Regions from separate parts of the Streptomyces sp. NPDC097107 genome, predicted to be linked through region 4. Evidence: riboswitches for the same ligand, from Rfam matches in the RefSeq annotation. Region 4 holds a riboswitch; each other region holds the start of a gene.
What was found. Region 4 has a riboswitch for cobalamin ahead of ACIQ1J_RS32555 (hypothetical protein). Riboswitches for the same ligand answer to the same signal wherever they lie in the genome.

Region 1 (3,877 bases), on a different contig from region 4:
GGGAGGCCGCCGAGGTACGCAGCAGCAGCTCACCGGCGCGCACCGGGCCGCCGTCCGCCGCCGTCAGGAACCCGTCCGGGCCCCCGACCTGCACCAGGAGCGGCAGCGCCCCGGTCACGCAGAAGCCCAACGGCACGCGGTACGCCCGCCACAGCCGGCGGCCGGGCACTCCCGCCGGGCCGAGCAGCAGGGCCAGCGCCGTCACCAGGACCAGCGCCGCGCCCGGCCAGGGCGGCAGCGAGATCGCGAGGACGGTCAGCCCCAGCCCGAGCACGGCCTTGTCCACGGGATGGCGGCGGCGCCAGCGACTGCTGTGCGCCGCCGCGTCGATCGGCAGCACTCAGTCCCCTTCGGGAGCGTCCCGCAGTGCCGCCGCCGTCCGCTCCTCGCCCTGCCGCCGGCCCCGGCGCAGCCCGAAGTAGTAGGCCAGCACACCCGCGCCGATCGCGGCCTGCACGGCGAACAGCGCCGACTCGATCTCCCCGGACGGCGGCTCGTACAGCGGCGAGAACCACGGCTCGTAGTCCGGCTCGATCTCCGTGATCGCCGTCTCCGCCTCGGCGTCGGCACCGGCGAACGGCTCCTCCTTGTGATCGCCGAGACCCAGCACCAGCGGCAGCACCGCGAGCGCGGCCACGGCGAGCAGCAGCAGGGCGTTGATCTTCGCGTTGCGGCTCATCGGGACACCGCCTCCGGCTCGTCGGTGCTGCTCTTGCCGGCCTTGGTCAACAGCACGCCCAGCCGCGTCAGTTCGCCCTTGCTGGACTGCACCAGCAGCCGCATCACGATGACCGTGAGCAGGCCCTCGCTCACCGCGAGCGGGATCTGCGTGACCGCGAAGATGGAACCGAACTTGCCGAGCGCGCCCAGGAATCCGCTGCTCGGGTCAGGGAACGCCAGCGCCAGCTGCACGCTGGTGACGCAGTAGGTCGACAGGTCGGCGACGAACGCCCCGAAGAACACCGCGACCATCAGCGGCACGTCGGAGCGGCGCAGCAGCCGGTAGACGGCGTAGCCGGCCCAGGGGCCCACGACCGCCATCGAGAAGACGTTGGCGCCGAGCGTGGTCAGCCCGCCGTGTGCCAGCAGCAGCGCCTGGAAGAGCAGGGTGATGGTGCCCAGCACCGCCATGATCGGCGGCCGGAAGAGAATGGCACCCAGACCGGTGCCGGTCGGGTGCGAGCAACTGCCCGTGACGGACGGCAGTTTCAGGGCCGACAGAACGAACGTGAAGGCGCCGGAGGCGCCGAGGAGCAAGGTGCTCTCCGGGTGCTCCCTGACCTCACGGGTGAGTGACCGTACTCCGTGGACGACGAACGGCGCGGACGCGACACCCCAGGCGATCGCGTGCGCCGGTGGCAGAAAGCCCTCGGCTATGTGCATGGCTCAGCAGACCCTCTCCAGCACCTCGTGGATGGACGACGCGCCTTGGCCGGTCTCCTGGCTTACGGGTACCACCGCCCGTGCTCCGCCTTCCCGGGTACAAGTACCCAGTGGCTGCCCGCGAGGGCCGGAGCCGGACTTCCCGATTCACAGTGGCGAGGGCCGCACCGGCATCACACCGGATTTCCCGTTCACCAAGGCGTGGCGACAGTAGTGCTCCCACCTGGGTGGTGACAAGCGGGCCTCCGGGCCGCCCGGCCCGGCGAACAGGCCTCGGTTTCGCGGAAACACCCGTCGGCCCGCGCTTCCGGCCGCCGTCAGCCGGGCCGGTCCCGCTCGGTCCGCCGGACCACCCTGTCGCGCACCCGTGTGGTCAGCGCGGTCGCGGCGGCGGTGAGGAACACGAAGCTGTAGGCGATCTGCAGGACGGTCACGATCCGCGCCGCCTGGCCCCGGGGGGTGATGTCCCCGTAGCCGACGGTGGCGAGCGTGACCACGGTGAAGTACAGCGCGTCGAGGCGGGTGCGCAGACCGGTGAACTCGCCCGGCTGCTTGGCGAGGGCGTAGTAGGTGGCCGAGAAGACGTGCACGCACAGGACGATCAGCAGGGAGATGACCACACCGGGCCGGGTCTCCGGGCGGTCGACGAGGACGTGACGGATCTGGCGGAGCAGCATCGCGGCCACGAACGTCAGCACCAGGGCGAACAGCAGCCAGCTCAGTACGGGACGCTGCGGGCCCAGATGGTCGAGGGGGAGGAGGAAGTAGGCCACGACCGTGGCCGCCGCGATGCCGGCCCGCACGAGCCAGGGCCGGGCGGCGCGCCAGGCGGTACCCGGGCGGGTGCCGCCCGCCCTCGTGGTGGTGGCCCGGCGCTCGGTCACCGTGCCGTCTCCGGCGCCGCTTTCGGCGGTTCCGCTCCCGCTCCCGGCTCTGTCCGGCGGACCAGCTGGGTGACGACGAAGGCGACCACCGACGCGGTGACGATCAGTGGCATCTGGTCGTACGCGTCCCCGCCCACCAGCAGCACCGCCAGCACCGAACTGGCCAGCGGCAGCCCGGTCACCGCGGCCGCCGCGGCGGAGATGCCGAGGGCGAGGGCCGGGGTCGCGCCGAAACCGGGCAGGCCGGAGCAGGCCATGGCGGTCGCCGTGCCCAGCAGCACGGCCGGGAAGATCGGGCCGCCGCGCAGACTGCCCAGCGCGATGCCCCAGGCCAGCCCCTTGCAGGCGACGAGCGCGACCAGCGCGCCCACGGACCAGGCGTGCGGGTCCGCGGCTAGCTGGGCCAGGGTCGCCTGCCCGGACAGCGCCGCCTCCGCCGGGGAACGGCCGGTGATCAGGGCGTACGCGGCGAGGCAGACGCCGACCGCCGTGGCGCAGGCGACGGTGCGCAGGGCCGTGCGGTGCCGCGTCCAGGAGACGGTCCGGTGGCCCAGCTCGCGGCCCAGCGTGATCAGCACCGCGATCAGCGCCGCCGTCGGGACGCCCCACAGGAAGTCACCCGCGTCCGGGTTGGCGCTCGGCGGCACGTCCTGCAGGGTGAGCGCGCCGATCTTCAGGCCGGTCCACTGACCGAACCCGGTGAAGACCAGGGCGCCCGTCGCGCTGGCCAGCAGACAGGGCAGCAGGAGCACGACCAGTTGGGCACCGGCGAGCCCCGCGCCCTCGATGAGCAGCACCGCCGCCGCCACCGGGCCGCCGAGAATGGTCGAGATCGCGGCGGTGGAGCCGGCGGTCGCGAGGATCGCGCTCGCCCTCGGGTCGTCGGCCGCGCCCGCCCGCCGCACCGCCAGTAGGGCGAGCCCGCTGCCGACGGCCATCAGCGGGGCCTCGGGGCCCAGCACCACACCGAGCGGCAGCGTGGCGAGCGCCGCCAGGACGGTGCCGGGCAGCGCGCGGGGGCCGACGGGCGCGCCGCCCAGCCCGTTCACCGGCAGATGGCCGCCGCCGCCCGGCATCCGGGTCACGATCGGCGCCAGGATCAGCCCGGCGAGCACCAGTGCGGGCAGCGGCCACCACCAGGGCGGGGCGTCGTACCCGGCGGCCTCGGGCAGTGACGTCCACACCCAGTGCTGCAACTCGTGCTGGAGACCGACGAAGAAGAAGCAGGCCAGCGCGATGGGAACGCCCAGCAGTACGCACAGCAGCAACAGCCGCAGATAGCCGGGGCTGAGCAGGGTGCGCCGCAGTGACTGCTCGGCCCGGGCCGGTACCGCGTTCGCCGGCGCGGGATGAGTCGTCACGGGCCCTCCTGGTCCGACGGTCCGCCGTGCGCGTTCGCATGTGCGTTTCAGTAAACGCGAGACGGGGGAGGGCCGCACGCGCACGCTTCCGTTCCGGGGACCGCGACGCGGCCGGACCGGCTTCACCCGTGCGGCGGACCCGTATGGCCGCGGGAGCCGGGTGCCCGCAGGCTCGGAGGGACCTGTCGGCGCCCGGGGGCGCCGGTGGGGGCAGACCCGTACGGGGGACAACGGAAAGGACTCCGCTCA
Region 2 (3,877 bases), on a different contig from region 4:
GGGTCGCGGGGGTCTCGGTGGTCATTACTGGCAGGCCTCGCAGGACTCGGGGTTTTCCAGGGAGCAGGCGACCGCTTCGGGGTCCGGTCCGGCCTGCACCGGGACGGTGGCTCGGGCGGCGGCGCGGGCGATGCGGGTCGCCGGGCGGGAGCGCAGGTAGTACGTGGTCTTCAGGCCCTGCTTCCAGGCGTACGCGTACATCGAGGAGAGCTTCCCGATGGTCGGCGTCTCCAGGAACAGGTTCAGCGACTGGGCCTGGTCGAGGTACGGGGTGCGGGCGGCGGCCATGTCGATCAGGCCGCGCTGCGGGATCTCCCAGGCGGTGCGGTACAGCGCGCGGACGTCCTCGGGGATCCAGGTGAAGCCCTGCACCGAGCCGTTGGCCTCGCGCAGCGCCTCGCGGGTGCGGGCGTCCCAGACGCCGAGCCGCTTGAGGTCGTCCACCAGGTACGAGTTGACCTGGAGGAACTCGCCGGAGAGCGTCTCGCGCTTGAACAGGTTGGACACCTGCGGCTCGATGCACTCGTAGACACCCGCGATCGAGGCGATGGTGGCGGTCGGCGCGATGGCGAGGAGCAGGGAGTTGCGCAGGCCGGTCGTGGCCATGCGCTCGCGCAGCGCCGCCCAGCGCTCCGGCCAGGCGGGCTCGACGCCGTAGTGGTCGGGGTGCAGCACACCCCGGGCCGTCCGGGTCTTCTCCCAGGCCGGCAGCGGGCCGTTGCGCTCGGCGAGATCGGCGGAGGTCTCGTACGCGGCGAGCATGACGCGCTCGGCGATGCGGGTCGAGAGGGCCTTCGCCTCGGGCGAGTCGAAGGGCAGGCGCAGCTGGAAGAAGACGTCCTGGAGGCCCATCGCGCCCAGGCCCACCGGGCGCCAGCGGGCGTTGGAGCGGCCCGCCTGCCCGGTCGGGTAGAAGTTGATGTCGACGACCCGGTCCAGGAAGGTGACGGCGGTGCGGACGGTGGCGTCCAGGCGCTCCCAGTCGATGTCGCCCTTGGCCACGTCGACCAGCGCGCCGAGGTTGACCGAGCCCAGGTTGCAGACCGCCGTCTCCCCGTCGTCCGTGACCTCAAGGATCTCCGTGCAGAGGTTGGAGGAGTGGACGACGTGACCGGGCTCGGCGGTCTGGTTGGCGGTGCGGTTGGCGGTGTCCTTGAAGGTCATCCAGCCGTTGCCGGTCTGCGCGAGGGTGCGCATCATGCGGCCGTACAGCTCACGGGCGGGGAGGGTCTTGCGGGCGAGCCCCGCCGCCTCGGCCCCGCGGTAGGCCGCGTCGAACTCCTCGCCCCACAGGTCGACCAGCTCGGGCACGTCGGCGGGCGAGAACAGCGACCACTGTCCGTCGGCGTCCACCCGGCGCATGAACTCGTCCGGCACCCAGTGGGCGAGGTTCAGGTTGTGCGTGCGGCGGGCGTCCTCACCGGTGTTGTCCCGCAGCTCCAGGAACTCCTCGACGTCCGCGTGCCAGGTCTCCAGGTAGACCGCCGCCGCGCCCTTGCGCCGGCCGCCCTGGTTCACGGCGGCGACCGAGGCGTCCAGCGTCTTCAGGAACGGGACGATGCCGTTGGAGTGCCCGTTGGTGCCGCGGATCAGCGAACCCCGGGCGCGGACGCGGGAGTAGGCGATGCCGATGCCGCCGGCGTGCTTGGAGAGGTTGGCGACCTGGTGGAGGCGGTCGTAGATGGAGTCCAGCTCGTCCTTGGGGGAGTCCAGGAGGTAGCAGGACGACATCTGGGCGTGCCGGGTGCCGGAGTTGAACAGGGTGGGGGAGGAGGGCAGGTAGTCGAGGCGGCTCATCAGCCCGTACAGCGCGGCCACCTCGTCGACCGCACGCGTGGTGTCGTCCTCGGCGAGTCCGGCGGCCACCCGCAGCATGAAGTGCTGGGGCGTCTCGACGACCTTGCGGGTGATCGGGTGCCGGAGCAGGTAGCGGCTGTACACGGTGCGCAGGCCGAAGTAGCCGAAGCGGTCGTCGGCGGCCGGGTCGATCAGCGCGTCCAGGCGGTCCGCGTGCAGCCGTACGAACTCGGCGGTGCGGTCGGCGATCAGGCCCTCGCGGTGACCGGTGGCGACCGACCCGGTGAACGAGGTGACGCCCTGGGAAGCCGCCTCGGCGCGGATGCCGATGGTCAGCAGCCGGGCGGCCAGCCTGGAGTAGACCGGGTCCTCCGAGATGAGCCCGGCCGCCGCCTCCGTGGCGAGCTCCCGCAGCTCGGACTCGTCCGCACGGGCGGACCGGCCGCGCAGTGCGGCTGCGGCGACCCGGCCCGGGTCGGCGCCGGGGAGGTCGGCGGTCAGCTCGGTCAGGGTCCGCAGCAACGCGGCACCGGGCCCGTCGGGCTCCTCGGTCACCGGGGTCGCTGAGGTCGTCACCGGGGTCGCTGAAACCGGGTCGGCTGGCGCGATGGTCACGTGGGGGCACTCCCTCGCTCGGCACGGGGCCTGGGGGAGGGCAGGGGCAGCTCACGAGCGCACGCGGCGTCGCGTCCACCGGCCCACTCCACGAGGCCCGGACGTCAGGCACCCGGACCGGGACGGTACGGGCGCACTGTCGGCAGGTCCTCGGACTGGACATGCGTGTGCACACGTGCGGAGACGCGCGGACACACACAAGTACACCGTTGCGGGACAGTTCCGGATTCGCACCGGATTCCCCTGCGGCGACAGCGAGCACGAGCATACATCTTGTGCCGGGTTCGACGAGCACCCCCAGATGTTGTGTCGCGGAGGAGCCGTCGAGGGGTGGTGCCGGCGTCAGAGCGTCAGTTCATAGGTGAGGAGCGTGATGTCGTCCAGCTCCGGCAGCGGGTTCCAGTCGCGGTCGGGCGTACGGGCGAAACCCATCCGCTCGTAGAGGCGGTGGGCGGTGCGCATGGTGCGCTGGGTGGACAGCACCACGCGCGCGCAGCCCTCGACGGCCCGGGACCGGTCGACGCAGGTCCGTACGAGGGCCTCGCCCACCCCGCGTCCGCGTGCCTCGTGGGCGACGGCGAGCATCCGAATCTCGGCCTCGCCGGGCCGGGCGATGTCGGCCATGGGGCCGCCGGACGGCACGAAGGTCACGCCGCCGAGCACCCGGCCGTCCGCGGCGGCGACCAGCACCTCGGCGGCCGCCGCACGCTTGGCGACGTTTCTCAGCTCGCCGAGGTACGCGTCGCTCTCCCCGAAGTCGAGGAGGCCGTCGCGCAGATAGGCCTGCGCGGTGATCTCACCGAGGGTGCCGTACTCGTCCGTCGCCGCCTGCCGGATCACGAAGTCCATGGCGCCGAGTGTGCCCTGCGGGTACGACGACGGGCCGCCGGATCCGGCGGCCCGCCACGTTGCCGGGGTCAGTGCGAGGTGCCCGCCGTGGCCGGCGGCAGCTCCACCTCGACGCCTGGGTCGCCCGCGTCCGCCGTGTAGTCGCCGGGCTTGGTCTCGTCGACGCCGTCGGGGGCCTTGAGGGCCCGCATGACGAAGGTCAGGACCACGGTGACCACGACGTTCAGCACGAAGGCGGTGAGGCCGATGTAGCCGATCTCGCCGATGCCCGGGATCTGATCGGAGGAGCCGCCGAAGTGCTTCTGCGTCGGCGAGGCGACACCGTAGGCGGCGACCGTGCCGTAGACCATGCCGACCGCCCAGCCGCCGAGCAGCGCCCAGCGGTGGAACCAGCGGGTGAACAGGCCGCCGACCAGGGCCGGGAAGGTCTGCAGGATCCAGATGCCGCCGAGCAGCTGGAAGTTGATCGCGACCGTCTTGTCCATGCCCAGGACGAAGACCAGCGCGCCCACCTTCACCAGCAGGGACGTCAGCTTGGAGACCTTCGTCTCCTGGGCCGGGGTGGCGTCCGGCTTGATGAAGTCCTTGTAGATGTTGCGGGTGAAGAGGTTCGCGG
Region 3 (3,877 bases), on a different contig from region 4:
CCAGACAGTCGAGCACAGTGCCGAGCAACTGCTGCTGCCGCCCGCCGTGGTAGCCGCGGGCGCTCATCTCGCCGACCGGTTTGCCGAGCAGCACCACCTGGCTGCTGCGCTCGCCGCCCGGCTTGAGCAGCACCGGGTTCATCAGCGCGGTCGGTTCCACGCGGCACGCCTGGGCCTGCATGGCCTGCGCGCGCCCGATCTCGGCGCCCTCGCGGGTGACGAAGGAGTTGAGCGACATGTTCTGCGCCTTGAAGGGCGCGACCTTGACGCCCTGCCGCACCAGCCAGCGGCAGATCCCGGCGGTGACGACGCTCTTGCCGGCGTCGGAGGTGGTGCCGGCGACGAGGAGGCCACCGTTCATGACGTACGTCCCTTCTCGAGGAGGCGACGGCTCACGACGTACGTCCCTTCCCGACGGCCCCGTGCGCGAGCAGCCGCGCGCCCGCGCACACGCCGAGCGCCAGCCAGCCCACGCGCCGGGAGAGCCGGACGGCCCGGACGATGTCGCCGGAACCGGCCCGGACGGCGCGTCCCGCCGCCCCGTTGAGGACGGGCCGGTGCTCCACCCGGCCGCCGTAGGAGAGCGTTCCGCCGAGCCGTACGCCCAGGGCGCCCGCGAACGACGCCTCCACGGGACCGGCGTTGGGGCTCGGGTGCCGTGCGGCGTCGGCGCGCCAGGCCCGTACGGAGCCGCGCGGATCGCCGCCGGCCACGGTGGTCAGTACGGCGGTCAGCCGGGCGCCCGGCCAGCCCGCGAGGTCGTCGAGGCGGGCCGAGGCCCAGCCGTATCGCCGGTACCTGGGGGACTTGTGGCCGACCATGGCGTCCAGGGTGTTCACGGCCCGGAAGCCGAGCAGTCCTGGCACTCCGCCGACCGCGCCCCACACCAGGGCGCCCACCACCGCGTCCGAGGTGTTCTCGGCGACGGACTCCACGACGGCCCGGGCGATCCCGTCGGCGTCCAGCGCCTGCGGGTCCCGCCCGCACAGGTGCGGCAGCCGCGCCCGGGCCGCTTCGACGTCGCCGGCCTCCAGGGCACGGCCGATCGCACGGGCCTCACGGGCGAGCGAGGTGCCGCCGACGACGGCCCAGGTGGCGGCGCCGGTCAGGGCGACGGAGGCGGCGGGGGACCGGCGTACGGCGCGGGTGGCGGCCGTTCCGAGGGCGGCGGCGCCTCCGGCGCAGACGGCCGTGTGCAGCACGCCCCAGCCCCGGTGGTCCCGCCACAGCACCCGTTCCACGGCACCGGCGGCACGGCCGAACGCGGCGACCGGGTGTCCGCGGCGCGGGTCGCCGAGGAGGAGGTCACCGAGGAGGCCGGCGGCGGCGCCGTACGCGAAGACGCGTTCGGCGCGCACGGCTCAGCCGGCCGCGGGGCGGGAGAGCGTGTCGCTGATGTGCCCGGAACCGGTGTACCCGGGACCGCTGTGCCTGGAACCGCAGCCGCGCATGGCGATATGTCCTCACTCAGGGTGTCCGCGCCCTGGTTGAAAGAGACCGGCGGTGAGAGTTCCTGGCTCCCGGGGCTGTACCCCGGTCACAGTGGCGGGACCGCGCCGGATTCGCACCGGGCTTCCTCTCCTGCCGCCGTATTGGCTCCGGCAGTCCACCACGGCCCGCGAACACCCGTCAACCTGGCGTTGACCTGCGGCGGGGGAGTGTGCGAAGCCCCACACGCGGGCGGTGTGCGCCGGCCCGAGAAGAGGCGGGGCGCGGGACGGTCGGTGGCCGTCCCGCGCCCCGCCTCACAAGGCGACGCGCGCGGTGTCCGCGCGTGGTCGCTCAGGCGACGATCAGGTAGATGCCGTACGCCACCGCGGCCGCGCAGGCCGCGAAGCAGGCGTACGCGCCGCTGACCGCGAGGGTCGCGGAGCCGCCCTGTGCGACCGCCCGCTCCTGGCGGGAGAGACCGACGATGCCGAGGGTGAACAGGCCCACCAGGGCCACGGTGGCCACGAGGCTGACCCCGAAGACGGAGCCGAGAGCTGCCCAGTCGATGCTCATGGAGTTCGCTTTCCTTCGTACCCGGGGCGCGGGCTCAGACGGAGGTGGTGGCCGAGGGGGCCTTGGAGTCGGACGCGGAGCCCGGGGCACCGGCCGCGGCCAGGTCCTCGGTCACGCCGGCCGGGGGCGGGGAGACGGCGGCCATCGCCGTGGTCACCACACCGGCCTGCTCGGGCTCGTCGACGACGTTGGTGTGGTCGACGATCTCGCGCCGGGAGAGCTTCCAGATGGCGGCGCTGGAGGCGACCAGGAAGACCGCGACGAGCGCGGTGCCCCAGTCACCCAGGCCGCAGACCCACTCGGCGATCGCGGCGACCAGGGCCGCGGCCGGCAGGGTCAGGCCCCAGGCGACGAACATCCGGGTGGCCGTGGACCAGCGCACCACGCCGCCCTTGCGGCCGAGGCCCGCACCCATCACCGCGCCGGAGACCGAGTGCGTGGTGGAGAGGGAGAAGCCGAGGTGGGAGGAGGCCAGGATGACCGTCGCGGCGCTGGTCTGGGCGGCGAAGCCCTGCTGCGGCTGGAGGTCGGTCAGGCCCTTGCCCATGGTGCGGATGATGCGCCAGCCGCCGAGGTAGGTGCCGAGCGCGATGGCGATACCCGCGGAGAGGATGACCCACATGGGCGGGTCGGAGTCGGGGGCGAGCGAGCCGCCGGCGATCAGGGCGAGGGTGATGATGCCCATCGTCTTCTGGGCGTCGTTGGTGCCGTGGGCCAGCGAGACCAGCCCGGCGGAGGCGATCTGCCCGGCGCGGTAGCCCTTGGCGGCGGCCTTGCCGTCGGCCTTGCGGCCGAGCTTGTACGTCAGCCGCGCGCCGAGCAGCGCCGCGAGGCCCGCGACGAGCGGGGCGGCGATGGCCGGGATGAGCACCTTGGTGACGAGCGCGTCGCCGTTGACCGCGCCGACGCCCGCCGAGGCGACCGCGGCACCGATCAGACCGCCCATGAGGGCGTGCGAGGAACTGGACGGGAGCCCGACCAGCCAGGTCAGCAGGTTCCAGAGGATCGCGCCCACCAGGGCGGCGAAGATGACCTCGGGACGGATGCCGGTCTCGTCCACGAGACCCTTGGAGATCGTGTTGGCGACCTCCACCGAGAGGAAGGCGCCGACAAGGTTCAGGACGGCGGACATGGCCACCGCAACCTTGGGCTTGAGCGCACCGGTCGAAATGGTCGTTGCCATCGCGTTCGCGGTGTCGTGGAAACCGTTCGTGAAATCGAACGCGAGTGCGGTTACCACCACAATCGCGAGGATCAGCGAGAAGCTTTCCATTTACCCAGGCAATCGTTCGAGGTCATTGGCTGGACGAACGTAGGTAACCAGAGTGAACGGAAGATGAACTGGACAGGGCGTCACGGTGACCGGAACCGGCGCCGCCGCCTCCCTCTCCGTGCCCGGCCCGATGCTCTCCGGATACGCGCCTGGCAGGATCGCCGCGAGGCCGGTCGGCGGAGGTTCGTGAGGGGCGCGGGCGTGCCCGAAGGAGACGGTGACTGTGACGTATTCGCGGGTCGGAGGGGTGGGCGCGGACGAGGAACGGGCCAGGGCGGCAGCCTGGGAGGCCCTCGTCGCGACAGCCCGGCGAACGGTGGCGGACGGCCTGGTCGTCGGCACCTCCGGCAACGTCTCGGTGCGTGTGGGCGACACGGTGCTGGTCACCCCTTCGGGTGTGCCGTACGACCGTCTGGTCCCGGCCGACGCGACCGGCGTCGACCTCGACGGCCGGCAGGTGCTCGGCACGCTCGTCCCCACCAGTGAACTGCCCATGCACCTCGCCGTGTACCGGGCCACCGACGCCCGGGCCGTCGTCCACACCCACGCCGTGCACGCGACGGCGGTCTCGCTCCTCGTCCCCGAACTCCCGCCGGTCCA
Region 4 (3,877 bases):
GGTCGGAGCGGGTGAGTACACCGGTGCCCGCCAGGCGTCCGGTGCTCAGCGGCGCGGTGGTGAGGTCGGCGAGCGGTACGCGTTCGGCGGGACGGACGTGCAGGGCGTGGGCCGCCCCGGCGAGCGCCGACGCCGCATGGCCGTCCAGCGGACTCGGGGCGACTTTGACGCGCAGTCCGTCGGCCAGTGCCGACAGATGATCCGTCACCTGCTCGTACGGGACGCGGACAGGGCCGCCATCGAGCCGGTCGGCGTACCAGACTGCCCGGGCGGGGCACCCGGAGGGCCGGTCCGTCTTCGGCCCGCTGCAGTCCCGGGACCGCGCCGGATTCACACCGGCTTCCTCGTCCGCCGTCGCCTTGTCACCGGCCATCGTCCCACCCCGGACGCCGTGCCGACCGTCCGGTGCCGGCCGTCAGTCCGTCTCTTGTGAGTGGGGGGCCGTCGCGGGCGGATGGGACGGACGGTCCCGCCCACCGTCACGTCCGGACACCACCACGATCACCAGCCCCACGACGACGGCTCCGGCGACGACGCGTCCGACCGCACGCCCCCACCAGGCCGGACGGGCCGCGCCCACGCCTCCCTTCGGCGGGCCCAGCCGTTCAGCCCGCCGGGCCGGCCTCAGCAGGCGCGCCAACAGCAGTGCGGCGACGGGCATTTGCAGCAGCCACAGTGTGGTGCGGGGCCACTCCCCGTACCAGACGTTGGTGCCGTACAGCAGTGTGTGCCACACGCTCAGCACGTAGACGACGATCACGAAACGGTGCAGCCGCCGCCAGGTGTTCGCTCCGATGCGGTGCCGGACGTAGAACAGCAGCCCCAGCGGGATCGCCAGGTACAGCGCACCCTGACCGAGCGGGATGGCGATCCGGCCGGTACCGGAGTCGTACCAGCCGGGCACGAAGCTGTCGGCGAAGCCCACCCACAGCCGCTCGGCCCAGTCCACCTTCGTCTCGTATCGCACGAGTTCCGCCGCGAACATCAGCGCGTGCGCGAACATCAGGGCCATCGTCGTCAGACTCGTGGTGCGGTGCCAGCGCTCCAGTACCTGCCGGGAGACCGGCAGCCGGGCGGGCCGGGGTCCCGACAGCAGCAGCCCGAGCATGACCGTGCCCCAGGCCCACAGCAGCCCCGACCACCCGAACGCCTGACTCAGCAGGTACATCCAGTAGGTGCCGGCATCGTCCATGAACGGCATGACCGCGACGGTGTCCGAAGAACCCGACTCCATGCGCGCCCACAAGAACGCGAACACGAGCGCCGTGACCACCACCGCCGCAGAGGCGTCGGGCAGAGCGGACCGCAGGTCGCCGCGGAGAGCGACGCGGTCCCCGGGGGGCCGCATCCGCCCGGGCGGCGCTTCTGCCCCGTCTTCGTCCGGCCTCGCTTCTGACGTCATCAGGGGCCTCCCGGGCACGGGGCACCGCGGCAACGGTGCGCATGTGTCGTGAGGCAACAAGTCTGGCTGAGGGGGCAGCGATCCTCAGAGGTGATATTCAGCCAGAGCCGTCACGACAACTGCACAGAGGGCACACCTGGTTCTTCCTCCCCTTCACATTCAAGACAACCGCCGAAGGCCCACTGTCGCAGGAGTACCAGCCCCCCTACGCTGAGGCACGCAGTCGGTTCGTGCCTCCGGTCCGCCCGGACGCCTGGTGGCGCGACGCAAGAGGGAACCCGGTGCGAATCCGGGGCTGTCCCGCAGCGGTGAGTGGGAACGGAAGCCGTCGATGTCACTGGGCCCGCGTCAGGGCCGGGGAAGAGACGGCCGGTAGGTGTCCGCCCTTTTCGGCGGACGTGCCCGCGAGTCCGAAGACCTGCCACTGCGCCCGCGTCCCGCGCGGGCTGTGCACGTGACCTCGTGGACTGGGTCGGCGGTATGGGCGGTCGTACGTCGTGCGTGTGGCCGCGCCTCCTTCCCTGTCGGTGTTCAAGACCCGGTACGAAGGAGGATGTTGTGCGGGACCCAGCCGCTACGGATCTGCCCTTCCGGCCCCGGGTCGTCGACGTGTCGTCCGACGGGCCGCGAGAGACGATCCTCGGACCCGTCACGGGCGTCCTGCACGAGAGGGACGTGCCCCGCAGCACCGTGTCCGGTGTCTGCCACGGCACTCTGGGCGAGCTGTACCAGGGCCCGTTGCGGGCGGGCACCGAGCCTGAGATCGCGGTGGTGTCCTTTCCCGTGGACCGTCACTCCTGGGTGTACTTCACTCCGAGGACAGCGGCCGGTCCTCCACCGCATACGCCACCGCTCGGGGAGAAATCACGGGAAGCGGCCCGGCTCTTCCTGGACCATTACGGCCTCGTCATGCCCCCGGGCGAGTGGCGCACCCACTCCGAACTGCCGGTGGGCGTGGGGATGGCCAGTTCGACGGCGGACATCGTGGCGACGCTGCGCTGTCTGTTCCGCGTTTTCTCCCTGCCGTACGACGTGGACGTGGTCCTCGGTGTCCTGGCGGACATCGAGCGCGCCGACAGTGTCTTCCTCGACGAGTTCGCCCTGTACCTCAGCGGGCGGCACCGGGTGGTGCGACCGCTGGGCCCGGATATCGGCTTCCACACCGCCTTCGTCATCGAACCCGGCACGGTGGACACCGCCGCCGTCACTCCCCTGCTCCTGGACCACTACCGGCGGCGCGGCGACGAGTACCAGCGGTGCCTGACCGATCTGGTGAAGGGTTTCGACTCGGGTGACCCGGCCGCCGTCGCCCGTGCCGCGACGGTCAGTGCCGCCCTGTCCCAGGAGGTTTTGCCCAAGGCGACCTTCGGCAGTCTGCAGGCCCATCGTGAGCGGTTCGGGGCCGACGGCGTCTTCGTCGCGCACACCGGCTGCCTGGCCGGCTATCTCTTCGCCTCGCGCCCACAGGCCGGGGTCAAGTCCGAACTCTCCGCGTTCTTCCACTCGATCGGCCACCAGTGCACCTTCGCCCAAGGAGGCTACGGGTGATCCACCCCCACATCGCCGACGCCCTGAAAGTCCCGGACCTCGTCCGGCTCACCGACGGGCTGGTCCTGCTGAGGTTCGAGTCGATGAAGATCTACTCGGCCCTGGCCGCGGTCCGCCATCTGCTGGAGCGGGGCACCGTCCGTCCGGGGCAGACCCTGATCGACAGCTCCAGCGGCATCTACGCCTACGCCCTCGCACTGGCCTGCCACCGGTACGGCATGCGGTGCCACATCGTCGCGTCCACCACCGTCGACGCCACCACCCTCGCCCAACTGGAGATCCTCGGCGCCACCGTGGAACAGGTCAGACCGTCGCGGAACCTCAAACTCGACCAGGAACTCCGGGTGCGGCGGGTGCGCGAGATCCTCGCCGAGCGCCCCGGCCACCACTGGATGCGCCAGTACCACGACGACGTCCACTACCTCGGCTACCAAGAGGTCGCCGACCGGATCGCGGCGGAGTTTCCGGCCGCACCGCTGACCGTCGTCGGCGGCGTGGGTTCCGGAGCCTCGACCGGCGGCATCGTGGAACGCCTGCGCAGGACGGACCCCTCGGTGCGTCTGGCCGGCGTCCAGCCCTTCGGCAGCGTCACCTTCGGCAGCCAGGACCATCACGATCCCGAAGCGATCATCGCCGGCATCGGCTCCTCGATCGTCTTCGACAACGTCCGCCACCATCTCTACGACACCGTGCACTGGCTGGACTTCACCCACGCCATGTCCGGCGCCGTCGCCCTGCTGCGCGAGCACGCGGTCTTCGCCGGACTGTCCACCGGTGCCGGCTACCTGACGGCGACGTACGAGGCCCGCCGCCACCCCGACCGACTGCACCTGGTGATAGGGGCCGACACCGGACACCGCTACGTGGAGCGCGTGTTCGCCCGGCACGCCGAGGCCCTGGATCCGGCCGCGCTCAAGCCCCACGAGG

Region 1: it holds a riboswitch for cobalamin, as region 4 does, so the genes downstream of both, ACIQ1J_RS13615 (energy-coupling factor ABC transporter permease) here and ACIQ1J_RS32555 (hypothetical protein) in region 4, are expected to answer to the same signal.
Region 2: it holds a riboswitch for cobalamin, as region 4 does, so the genes downstream of both, ACIQ1J_RS20545 (ribonucleoside-diphosphate reductase subunit alpha) here and ACIQ1J_RS32555 (hypothetical protein) in region 4, are expected to answer to the same signal.
Region 3: it holds a riboswitch for cobalamin, as region 4 does, so the genes downstream of both, ACIQ1J_RS00395 (cobalamin biosynthesis protein) here and ACIQ1J_RS32555 (hypothetical protein) in region 4, are expected to answer to the same signal.

The regions. Positions count from the first base shown of each region.
Region 1 is NZ_JBIWEF010000005.1:193,540-197,416, forward strand. Features, by position in the region: gene cbiQ (cobalt ECF transporter T component CbiQ) at 1-340, opposite strand, end outside; gene ACIQ1J_RS13610 (energy-coupling factor ABC transporter substrate-binding protein) at 341-679, opposite strand; gene ACIQ1J_RS13615 (energy-coupling factor ABC transporter permease) at 676-1,383, opposite strand; cobalamin riboswitch at 1,413-1,597, opposite strand; gene ACIQ1J_RS13620 (potassium channel family protein) at 1,701-2,186, opposite strand; gene ACIQ1J_RS13625 (chloride channel protein) at 2,264-3,628, opposite strand; gene ACIQ1J_RS13630 (hypothetical protein) at 3,877-3,877, shown strand, end outside.
Region 2 is NZ_JBIWEF010000008.1:150,566-154,442, reverse strand. Features, by position in the region: gene ACIQ1J_RS20550 (ribonucleotide-diphosphate reductase subunit beta) at 1-25, opposite strand, end outside; gene ACIQ1J_RS20545 (ribonucleoside-diphosphate reductase subunit alpha) at 25-2,412, opposite strand; cobalamin riboswitch at 2,536-2,697, opposite strand; gene ACIQ1J_RS20540 (GNAT family N-acetyltransferase) at 2,755-3,261, opposite strand; gene mctP (monocarboxylate uptake permease MctP) at 3,330-3,877, opposite strand, start outside.
Region 3 is NZ_JBIWEF010000001.1:69,957-73,833, reverse strand. Features, by position in the region: gene ACIQ1J_RS00400 (cobyric acid synthase) at 1-361, opposite strand, end outside; gene ACIQ1J_RS00395 (cobalamin biosynthesis protein) at 393-1,358, opposite strand; cobalamin riboswitch at 1,487-1,627, opposite strand; gene ACIQ1J_RS00390 (hypothetical protein) at 1,783-2,004, opposite strand; gene ACIQ1J_RS00385 (anion permease) at 2,039-3,277, opposite strand; gene ACIQ1J_RS00380 (class II aldolase/adducin family protein) at 3,501-3,877, shown strand, end outside.
Region 4 is NZ_JBIWEF010000019.1:6,946-10,822, reverse strand. Features, by position in the region: gene ACIQ1J_RS32565 ((2Fe-2S)-binding protein) at 1-373, opposite strand, end outside; gene ACIQ1J_RS32560 (ferric reductase-like transmembrane domain-containing protein) at 416-1,402, opposite strand; cobalamin riboswitch at 1,657-1,826, shown strand; gene ACIQ1J_RS32555 (hypothetical protein) at 1,961-2,950, shown strand; gene ACIQ1J_RS32550 (cysteine synthase family protein) at 2,947-3,877, shown strand, end outside.